DNA from 2 places in the Streptomyces sp. MS06 genome. Region 2 is predicted to be linked to the other one. Evidence: riboswitches for the same ligand, from Rfam matches in the RefSeq annotation. Region 2 holds a riboswitch; the other holds the start of a gene.

Region 1 (5,373 bases), on a different contig from region 2:
CCGGCTGGAGGGCCGTACCGCGCTCGCCACCCTGCTGACCCGCCTGCCCGACCTGCGACCGGCCGCGGATCCGGCGGATCTGCGGTGGCGCGGCGGACTCATCATGCGTGGACTGCGCACCCTGCCGGTGGAGTTCACGCCCGTCGACCGGGGGCGCACGGTGCCGTGACCCGGCGGTGGCGTCCGCCGCCGTACCGCGCCTCCCGGTCCCGGGCCCGACGGGAACACGGAACCCACACCACCGACCTGACACATGCTCACTTCTGTGATCTTCACGTGATCTGCGCGGCATTAACTTGTGACAACTGATCGTCAGCCGATACGTTCACTCGTCAGCGTGGCGCATCGCATCACCTGCCACGCCGGTCCCCGCTGTCTCGCGAAAGGCCCCTGCATGCTCACCGGGAACGGCCGTCACCGTCGCCCCCGTCAGGCTCCGGCTCTCGTCGTCGCGGCCGGAGTGACCGGTTCCGCCATCGCCATCCCGCTCCTCGGCGCCGCCGGCGCGCACGCGGCCGACGGCAGCACCTGGGACAAGGTGGCGGAGTGCGAGACCGGCGGCTCCTGGAGTGCGAACCCCGGCAGCGGCGTCTACGGGGGACTGCACCTGACCCAGGCGGACTGGGAGGCGCACGGTGGCCTGAAGTACGCGGCCCGCCCCGACCTCGCCAGCCGCTCCCAGCAGATAGCGGTCGCCGAGAAGGTGCTGGCGGACCAGGGCGTCGGCCACTGGCCGCTGTGCGGGCCGGTCTCGGGTCTCGCCCAGGACTCCGGATCGGCCGATGTCGACACCGGTGTCGCGGGTGACGCAACCTCGGGCAAAGCATCCGGATCGTCCGGATCCTCCGGATCAGCAGGTTCGGCCGGTTCGGCGGGTTCGGGAATTTCATCCGGCTCGTCCGGCTCGCACGGGCTGTCCGATTCACCGGGATCGCCGGACGGCTCCGGCGACTTCGGCGACTCGGGCGCGTCCGATGGGGCGGGGTCGGCCCCGGCCGGATCCTCGGGGGTAGCCGGTTCCTCTGCTTCGCCGGGCAGCGCTTCGTCCTCTTCCGGCACTTCGACGGGTTCGCCGGATTCGGCACCGTCCGGGGATGTTTCGTCCGCTTCGCCCTCCCTGTCGCCCTCCTCTGGTGGGGGGAGTGCGGCGGGTGACGGTTCCCCCGCCGGGGCGCCGTCGGGTGTCGCCGACCCGCAGGGTGCCGACGGGACTTCCGGGGCGACTTCCGGAGAAAGTGAGGAAACCGGCGATCCGGGCAACGAGGGGCAGAGCGCCGGTTCTTCGTACCTTGTGGACACCGGTGCGCTGGGTACCGGCCGGCATCGCGGCCCCAGGGCGAACGAGGATGCCCCCGGTGCCGGAGATGTCGCGAGTGTGCCGGATGCCAGGGGTGCCGGAACCGATGCCGCCGCCTCCGGTGGTCGGCATGCCGCGGACGGCGGTGACTCGTACACCGTCCGCGCCGGCGACACCCTGGCCTCCATCGCCGACTCCCTTGGCGTCGACGGCGGCTGGCGCGCGCTCTACGCCGCGAACAAGGACGTCGTCGGTGCCGACCCCGGCCACATCCTCCCCGGTCAGACCTTGCACGCCGACGCGTAGCCGGTTTCCGGCAGGTCGCCTGAACCGGGCAAAAACACTGGGAGTTAACGCCCCGTTCGATGTCTGATGTCCGGTTTGGCGAAACTGTGGGATGAGTCTCAGAAGCCCTGATCGTCTTTGAATTCCGGCGGATCGCGTGTCTACCGTCAGGATCGCTCGTCACCGCGAGCCCCGGCTGCCGCAACGCCGAATCCTGCCAGCGGCCGCTCGGGAACAGTCGTCGCTTCGAGCGCCGTAGGCAGGAGCGGGGGACCCAAGGTAAGTGCCGTGCCGGGCAGTCGAACCGGACCGGCTTGGGGTGAAGCCGTGCCTCCCAGGAGGGGCCGGCCGGGCAACTCACCAGGCCCGAACCCGACAGCTCACCTCGCAGGCGTCGGTGAGGGGATCCTTCCATGCTGTTTTCCGGCAAGGGCAAGCACCGTCGTCCGTCCAAGGCCAGCCGCGCCATCGCCATCGCCGGTGTCGCCGGCGCCGCCGTCGCCGCCCCGCTGATCGCGTCCGGCACCGCCTCCGCCGCCACCGCCTCCGAGTGGGACGCCGTCGCCCAGTGCGAGTCCGGCGGCAACTGGTCCATCAACACCGGTAACGGCTTCTACGGCGGCCTGCAGTTCACCGCCTCCACCTGGGCCGCCTACGGCGGTACGCAGTACGCCGCCCGCGCCGACCTCGCGAGCAAGTCGCAGCAGATCGCGATCGCCGAGAAGGTGCTCGCGGGCCAGGGCAAGGGTGCCTGGCCGGTCTGCGGCACCGGTCTGTCCGGCGCGGCCTACAACGGCGGCTCCACGCAGAGCAGCCAGAGCAGCCAGAGCAGCCAGAGCGGTCAGAGCGGTCAGAGCAGCCAGTCCACCACCCAGCGCTCCACCGGGCAGAGCACCTCCCGCTCCGCCGAGCGCCCGGCTCAGACGCACAAGACCGAGCAGAGCCACAAGACCGTCACCACCCCGACCGGCAAGAAGGTCAGGAAGGGCGACGGCGAGTACAAGGTGGTCAAGGGCGACAGCCTCAGCGCGATCGCGGCGAGCCACCACGTCAAGGGCGGCTGGCACAAGCTGTTCCAGCTCAACAAGGACATCATCGACGACGCCGACCTCATCTACCCGGGTCAGCAGCTGCACCTGAAGTAAGGTTCAGCGGCCCCGTCCCCACGGGCTCCCCGCCCCGGTGCGTGTTCCCCCGTACGCACCGGGGCGGGGTCTTTTCCTCCCCCGCCCCCTACGGCCGCCGCGCCCGCTCCCCTCCGGATCGCCGCGCAACCCCCTCTGCGGATCGCCCGGCACGCCCCCGTGCGGCCCCCGCGCCGGCCGACCCCGGTACGCGGCGCGCCCGCCCTTCCGTTGCGCACCCCGGCCAGCCCTGCGTCGCCCTTCCGTCGCGCACCCGGTCCGCCCTGCGTCGCCCTTCCACCGCGCACCCGGTCCGCCCTGCGCGGCCCCTCCGCCCCGCACCCGTTCCGCCGGGCCGTCGTTCCGAAAAGGCGCCCTCCCCTTTGTTCCGTTAGAAAACAAAGGGTACGGTCGGTCCTGTCCACGGGCCGGTCGGTCGGCTGGCCGATGGCCCTGAGACGGTTAGGCTCTAGTCGCAAGGCTCACGTGGCCCCGCACTTCCAGCGTCACATCCCAAGAAGGAGATGCTCGTGCCGTCCATCGACGTCGTCGTAGCCCGGGAAATCCTGGACTCCCGAGGCAACCCCACGGTCGAGGTCGAGGTCGGCCTCGACGACGGCAGCACGGGTCGTGCCGCCGTCCCGTCCGGTGCCTCGACGGGTGCCTTCGAGGCCATCGAGCTCCGTGACGGCGACCCCAACCGCTACCAGGGCAAGGGCGTCGAGAAGGCCGTCCTCGCCGTCATCGAGCAGATCGGCCCGGAGCTGGTCGGCTACGACGCCACCGAGCAGCGCCTCATCGACCAGGCCATGTTCGACCTGGACGCCACCGACAACAAGGGCTCGCTCGGCGCCAACGCCATCCTCGGCGTCTCCCTCGCCGTCGCCCACGCCGCCTCCGAGGCCAGCGACCTGCCGCTGTTCCGCTACCTGGGCGGCCCGAACGCGCACCTGCTGCCGGTGCCGATGATGAACATCCTGAACGGCGGCTCGCACGCCGACTCCAACGTGGACATCCAGGAGTTCATGATCGCCCCGATCGGCGCGGAGTCCTTCTCCGAGGCCCTCCGCTGGGGCGCCGAGGTCTACCACACGCTGAAGAAGGTCCTGAAGAGCAAGGGCCTGGCCACCGGCCTCGGCGACGAGGGCGGCTTCGCCCCCGACCTCGGCTCCAACCGCGAGGCCCTCGACCTCATCCTGGAGGCCGTCAAGGAGGCCGGCTACACCCCCGGCGAGCAGATCGCGCTCGCCCTGGACGTGGCCGCGTCCGAGTTCTACAAGGACGGCTCCTACTCCTTCGAGGGCAAGAGCCGCTCCGCCGCCGAGATGACCGAGTACTACGCCGAGCTGGTCGAGGCGTACCCGCTGGTCTCCATCGAGGACCCGCTGTTCGAGGACGACTGGGACGGCTGGAAGATCATCACCGAGAAGCTCGGTGAGAAGGTCCAGCTGGTCGGCGACGACCTGTTCGTCACCAACCCCGAGCGCCTGGCCCGCGGCATCGAGGAGAACTCGGCCAACGCCCTCCTCGTCAAGGTGAACCAGATCGGCTCGCTGACCGAGACCCTGGACGCCGTCGAGCTGGCCCAGCGCAACGGCTTCAAGTGCATGATGTCCCACCGCTCCGGCGAGACCGAGGACGTCACCATCGCCGACCTGGCCGTCGCCACCAACTGCGGCCAGATCAAGACCGGCGCCCCGGCCCGCTCCGAGCGCGTCGCCAAGTACAACCAGCTGCTGCGCATCGAGGAGATCCTCGACGACGCCGCGGTGTACGCCGGCCGCAGCGCCTTCCCGCGCTTCAAGGGCTGACCCGGCGAGCCGGACCGCGCTCCAGCCAGTCCTCCGTACGTCCCCGCACCCGGTCCCGTACCGTGTGCGGGGACGTACGCACGTGTGAGCACGCTCGGAGGGGAGGCGGGGACATGGCCGGGAGGGACGACCGGGACCGGTTCTCCACCACGACCAGACTGCGCCTGCTCGGCGAGCAGACGGCGGCCCGGGTCTACCGGTCCCAGACCCGCCGGCAGGCCCGCCGCTCCCGCCTCACCGGCCGCGCGGCCCTGCTCGCCCTCGTGCTGTGCTCGCTCGTCGTGGCGCTCGCCTACCCGATACGGCAGTACGTGTCCCAGCGCGCGGACATCGCCGACCTGAAGCGACAGCGGCAGCAGGCCGAGCAGCGCGTGGAGCAACTCCGCGACCTCAAGGCGCGCTGGCAGGACGACGCCTACGCCGAGCAGCAGATCCGGCGGCGGCTGCACTACGTGATGCCCGGGGAGACCGGGTACATCGTCGTCGACCGGGGCGCGGCCGAGCAGACGCACACCGACCGGCGGGCGACCGACCGCCCCTGGTACTCCAACGTCTGGGACGGCGTCGACAAGGCCGACGCCTCCGACCAGTGACCGACAGAAAGACATCCGAAGACAGTCATGGACACGCCCCCGCCGACCACCGACCGCACCGAGCCGACCGACGCGGACGTCGAGGCCTTCAAGCAGCAGCTCGGGCGGCCGCCGCGCGGGCTGCGCGCCATCGCCCACCGCTGCCCGTGCGGGCAGCCGGACGTCGTCGAGACGGCGCCGAGGCTGCCGGACGGCACCCCCTTCCCCACGCTCTACTACCTCACCTGCCCCCGCGCCTCCTCCGCGATCGGCACCCTGGAGGC
Region 2 (5,373 bases):
AGCAACTGCCGGGCGCTGATCTCGGGGAGGTCGGGGTCACCGGAGTCGGCGAGCGCGGGAACGATCCCGATGGTCGCCGCCGCCACCCCCACCACCGCGACCGGGACCGCGTACCGCGAGGCCTTGCGCCGTCCCGCGCGGACCTTCTCGGCCTCCCCCGCGGTCGTGCCGTCGTCCGATTCGTACGGTGCCATGTGTGCCTTACCTCCGTCGTCGGCGGCGGCTGTCCGTCCGGTCTTCCACGCCTGCGTATCGTCACCGTGCAGGGTGCCACCAAGCCGCCATTCTCACCCGAATCGGTGAGGATCGGTGTTTCCTTGGTCTCCATCTGACCAAATCGGCGGAGCGGAGTCGTCAGACCGCGGACTCAACTCGGCGTACTGCTGCGGTATGACACGAAGCCTGCCAACTCCTCCCGACCCGTAGGGGTTTCCCGGGCTGTCGCCGGGGCCTCGGGACGGCCTCCGCACCGGCGCGGGCGGAGCCGGGCGGCAGGACGCGGCCCGCGGAGGACGGGATCCGAGCCTACGGACCGCGCGGGTCGGGCGGCGCCAGGGGTGGGTGAGGCCGGGTCAGGTCGGATGCGGGCAGGAGGGGCCGGACGGGCCGGACGGGAGGGGCAGGTCACCGGGCAGGTCACCGGGACGGGTCACCCGGCGCGATGCACCACCGCGTCGCACAGCTCCACCAGTGCCACCTTGGAGTCGCACTCCGTCAGCGGGCCGAGCGCGGCTCGCGCCTCCTCCGCGTAGCGGACCGTGTCTCGCCGCGCCTGCTCCAGCGCCGGGTGCGCGCGCAGCGCGGCGAGGGCCTCCGCGTGCCGGGTGTCGTCGCTCAGGTCGGAGTCGAGCAGCTCGCACAGCTCGAGGTCCTCCGCCAGGCCGAGCCGCGCCGCCCGCTCGCGCAGGCGCAGCACGGGCAGCGTGGGGATGCCTTCGCGCAGATCGGTACCCGGCGTCTTCCCGGACTCGTGCGAGTCGGAGGCGATGTCCAGCACGTCGTCCGCGAGCTGGAAGGCGACACCCAGCCGCTCCCCGTACTGGGTCAGCACGTCCACGACCGTCTCGTCGGCACCGGACATCATCGCCCCGAAGCGGCAGGACACCGCCACCAGCGAGCCCGTCTTGCCGCCGAGTACGTCCAGGTAGTGGTCGACGGGGTCGCGTCCGTCGGTCGGACCGGCCGTCTCCAGGATCTGCCCGGTCACCAGCCGCTCGAACGCCAGTGCCTGTACGCGTACCGCCTCCGGGCCCAGGTCGGCCAGGATCTGCGAGGCCCGGGCGAACAGGAAGTCGCCGGTCAGAACCGCCACGGAATTCCCCCAGCGGGTGTTCGCACTGGGTACGCCGCGCCGCACCGCGGCCTCGTCCATGACGTCGTCGTGGTACAGCGTGGCCAGGTGGGTCAGCTCCACCACCACCGCCGAGGGCACCACACCCGGCGCGTACGGGTCGCCGAACTGGGCCGCGAGCATGACGAGCAGCGGCCTGAAGCGTTTCCCGCCGGCCCGCACCAGGTGCTGCGCGGCCTCCGTGATGAAGGGGACCTCGCTCTTGGTGGCCTCGAGCAGCCCTTCCTCGACAGCCGTCAATCCGGCCTGGACATCGGCTTCCAGAGCCTGGTCCCGCACGCTCAGCCCGAACGGCCCGACGACGGTCACGAGGGGTCTCCTGTCTGCTGGTGTCTGCTGGCGGTTACACGGTTTGTCGACAGGTAGCTGCCATCACTCGAGTCAGCGTATCCGGTCACGTTTCGATCACCGATAGCGCCCATGGTTACAGGCCAGGCGGTATCGGATCACGACCGTTATTTTTTTGATCAGCAGATAAGGTCGGATATTTATCGATCCACCTGCGCGGATGCCGAACGCAGAGTACTGCGCCGCCCGGCCCCCACCCGGGGAGCCCCTGCCACCCGCGGAATCCCCGCCGCCCCCGGAGGCCCGGCCCCGCCGTCGCGCCCGCACCCACACCCGCGGGGCACCCCCGCACCCACACCCGTGGGGCGCCCCCGCGAGCACCCTTGCAGACGCCCCCGCGAGCACCTCCGCAGGCGCCTCCGCAGACGCCCCCGCGAGCACCTCCGCAGGCGCCCCGGCAGGAGCCCCGGGGAGCACCTCCACAGGCGCCCGGCGGCCGGCGCACCATGCGGCGCACCGAAGGACCCGCTCGACAGCCCACCGGACACCTCCGCAGCCGTACGGACACCCAACTGGACAACCAACCGGACAATGATCTGCACCACACGCCGGTTCTCGACACGTATATACGAATTACTCCGATACGCCCCGCCGAGGATGCGCCCCTCGACCGGAGATACGTCTTCCGAGCCGCTCCGGCCTCGCTCCGACGCGGGCCAACGAAAAGCACCCTCCGCGCGCCTCGGCCGCCGACAGGACCGACCACCTCCCGGAGCGCCCTCCACTCCCCGCCACATAAAGGCGAGTTGACTATATTGCCCGATTCGCCGCTCTTGTCGACACGGGTGAGTTGGCTCACTCGCGGCAACCACCCCACCCCTCTCCCCGCCACCCGTGTTCCCCGCCCGCACAACGCAGTTGAGGCTTGGCGACCGCAAAGGATCAAGCAGTCGAAATGGTGCTGATCATGCCTTGAAGCCGCGATCTGCGCATCCGGTACTTGTTCCGGACATGTGCTCTCGCATACGTTCCCGGCCTGTCGGGCGGACGCCGAATCCTGCCGCCGCCCGTCACCACCCATCTACGAACTCACCCACAGCGGCAGGAGCGGGGGACCCAGGTATGCCGCCGATCCGGCCCGTCCTGTCGACGCGCCGGACCGGCTAGGGGTGAAGCCGTGCCGCACTGCGACCCGGCCGGGCATCTCCAGCCCGAACCCGACAGCTCACCTCGCAGGCGCCGGAGAGGAATCCACCATGCTCGCTGCCGGTCAGCCCCGCCGTTCCCGCATGTCCCGCATCGCCCGCACCGTCGCCGTCGCCGGCACGGGTGCGGCCGTGCTCGCCCTGCCGCTCATCGGCGCGACCACCGCGTCCGCAGCCACGACCACGAACGGCACCGCAGCCGCCACGACCACGCTCGCCGGGTACCCCAACAACCTCGACGGCTGGATCCGCGAGTCGCTCGCGATCATGGCGGAGGAGGGCATTCCGGGCAGCTACAACGGCATCTACCGCAACATCATCCGCGAGTCGTCGGGCAACCCGAACGCCATCAACCTCTGGGACTCCAACGCCGCCGCCGGCACGCCGTCCAAGGGCCTGCTGCAGGTCATCGACCCGACCTTCAACGCGTACCACGTGCCCGGAACCGCCTACGACCCCTACGACCCGGTCGCCAACATCACCGCGGCCTGCAACTACGCGGCCGCACGGTACGGATCGATCGACAACGTGTTCGGCGCGTACTGAGATAGCGCGGTCGCCGCCGATCGGGCACCGCCCCCGCGGCTCCGGCGCGGGACACGCACCCGCACCGTCCCGCCCGCCGGGGGCGCACACCCTCCGGCGCGGCGGGATTCCGCCCGAGGCCGTACCGACCGCCGCGACGGCCGTTCGCGGCGGTCGCCGTCCACGCGGGTCGCCGTCCACGCGGGTCGCCGCCGTCCGCGGTCCCGCCCCGCTAGGGGAAGAGCCGCTCCAGGACGACGGCGACCCCGTCGTCCTCGTTCGACGAGGTGACCTCGTCGGCCACCGCCTTGAGCTCGGGATGGGCGTTGGCCATGGCCACGCCGTGGGCCGCCCAGCGGAACATCGGGACGTCGTTGGGCATGTCGCCGAAGGCGAGCGCCCGCCCGGCGGGGAGCCCCAGACGCTCGGCGGCCAGGGCCAGTCCGGTCGCCTTGGTGACGCCGCACGGCTGGAGTTCCACCGTCCCGGGCCCCGACATGGTGACGGTGGCGAGCGAGCCGACGACCGCGCGGGCCGTCGCCGCCAACGCGTCGTCGGAGAGCTCCGGATGACGCAGCAGCACCTTGCTGATGGGCGCGGCCCACAGTTCGTCGCGCCGCCCCACCCGCACCGCGGGCAGGGTCGGATGGGGCATCACGTAACCGGGTTCTATGAGGGTCAGCCCGTCGGCCCCGTCCTGGTCGACGGCGGCGCGCACCTGCCCGACCTCGGCCTCGATCTTGCCGAGCGCGGTCTCGGCCAGTTCCCGGTCCAGGGTGACGGACCAGAGCAGTCGGCCCGCACCGGCGTCGTACACCTGCGCGCCCTGCGCACACACCGCCAGTCCCGTGCAGCCGAGGTCCGCCAGCAGCGGCCGGACCCGGGGAGCGGGGCGCCCGGTCACCACCAGGTGGCGGGCTCCGGCGGACGCCAGCCGCGTGAGGGCGGCGCGGGACCGTTCGGAGAGCGTGTCGTCGCCACGCAGCAGCGTTCCGTCCAGGTCCGTGGCAATGAGTGAGTACGCGGTGGGTGCGGCCATGATCAGAGAATACGGACACCTCACTCCCCCGATTCACCACTTGTTCGAACTTGAACATCTGTCCCGGCAGTACCGACTCCCCCGAGCATTCGGCGCACGAACAACGACACAACGGATGACGCCGGAACGCACACGACCGCGCCCGCACGCAGGTGATCCGCGACGCCGGAACCGGCCCGGACGGCACGGGCCCGCCCGCCGGCACCTCCGCGCAGGCCGCGAACCGGACGACCGCCCGGTGGGCCGGGAAGGCCGCGGGAGGCGGGCGGGGACCGGTTGCGCGCGACCGCTTGCGCTCCCCGCCCGGCACCGAGGCCAGAGCGCGAAGCCCGTACCCGAAACCCGACACTGAAGCCCGACGCTGAAGCCCGACCCCGAAGACCGACAAATCGGAATCAGAGTCACCATTACCTCCAGTTCGGATATTGCGAACTCTTCAGGCCCTGCCCAAGACAGGTGACACCGCCGTAACGTGTGCCGGGAACGAATGCCACACACGGCTCCCCGCCGTGTCCGACGTGCACGAAAGCGAGGCTGCACCGCATGCCCCCCTTCGACGTCCCCGAGGGCGACCCCTTCGGAGCGCACAACCTCCCGTACGGCGTGTTCTCCCCCGCCGGGTCCCCCACCGAACGGAGGGTGGGTGTCCGGCTCGGCGACCACGTACTCGACGCCGGAGCCGCCGCGCTGGCGCTCGGCTCCCCGTACGGCGCCCTGCTCGCGCAGCCCACGCTGAACCCGCTGCTGGCCGCGGGTCGCACCGCGTGGTCGGACGTGCGGCGCGCACTGACCGCCTGGGTGACCGTGCCCTCCCACCGGGAGGTGCTGGAACCGCTGTTCCATCCACTCTCCTCGGTGACCCTCCATCTGCCCTTCGAGGTAGCCGACTACGTCGACTTCTACGCCTCCGAGAACCACGCCCGGAACGTCGGCCAGATCTTCCGGCCCGACGCGGAGGACTCCCT

Evidence for each region. A riboswitch is a leader RNA that binds a small molecule or an ion and turns the genes downstream of it on or off. The one in region 2 is predicted to bind cyclic di-AMP.
Region 1: it holds a riboswitch for cyclic di-AMP, as region 2 does, so the genes downstream of both, ACL02U_RS25280 (transglycosylase family protein) here and ACL02U_RS05935 (transglycosylase SLT domain-containing protein) in region 2, are expected to answer to the same signal.

What each region holds. Positions count from the first base shown of each region.
Region 1 is NZ_JBJZOJ010000055.1:11,721-17,093, forward strand. It holds gene ACL02U_RS25270 (cytochrome P450) at 1-169, shown strand, start outside; gene ACL02U_RS25275 (transglycosylase family protein) at 461-1,603, shown strand; cyclic di-AMP (ydaO/yuaA leader) riboswitch at 1,824-1,991, shown strand; gene ACL02U_RS25280 (transglycosylase family protein) at 1,996-2,727, shown strand; gene eno (phosphopyruvate hydratase) at 3,237-4,517, shown strand; gene ACL02U_RS25290 (FtsB family cell division protein) at 4,631-5,110, shown strand; gene ACL02U_RS25295 (DUF501 domain-containing protein) at 5,138-5,373, shown strand, end outside.
Region 2 is NZ_JBJZOJ010000008.1:52,784-58,156, reverse strand. It holds gene ACL02U_RS05945 (LolA family protein) at 1-194, opposite strand, end outside; gene ACL02U_RS05940 (polyprenyl synthetase family protein) at 650-1,660, opposite strand; cyclic di-AMP (ydaO/yuaA leader) riboswitch at 2,720-2,891, shown strand; gene ACL02U_RS05935 (transglycosylase SLT domain-containing protein) at 2,896-3,390, shown strand; gene ACL02U_RS05930 (HAD family hydrolase) at 3,602-4,408, opposite strand; gene fahA (fumarylacetoacetase) at 4,952-5,373, shown strand, end outside.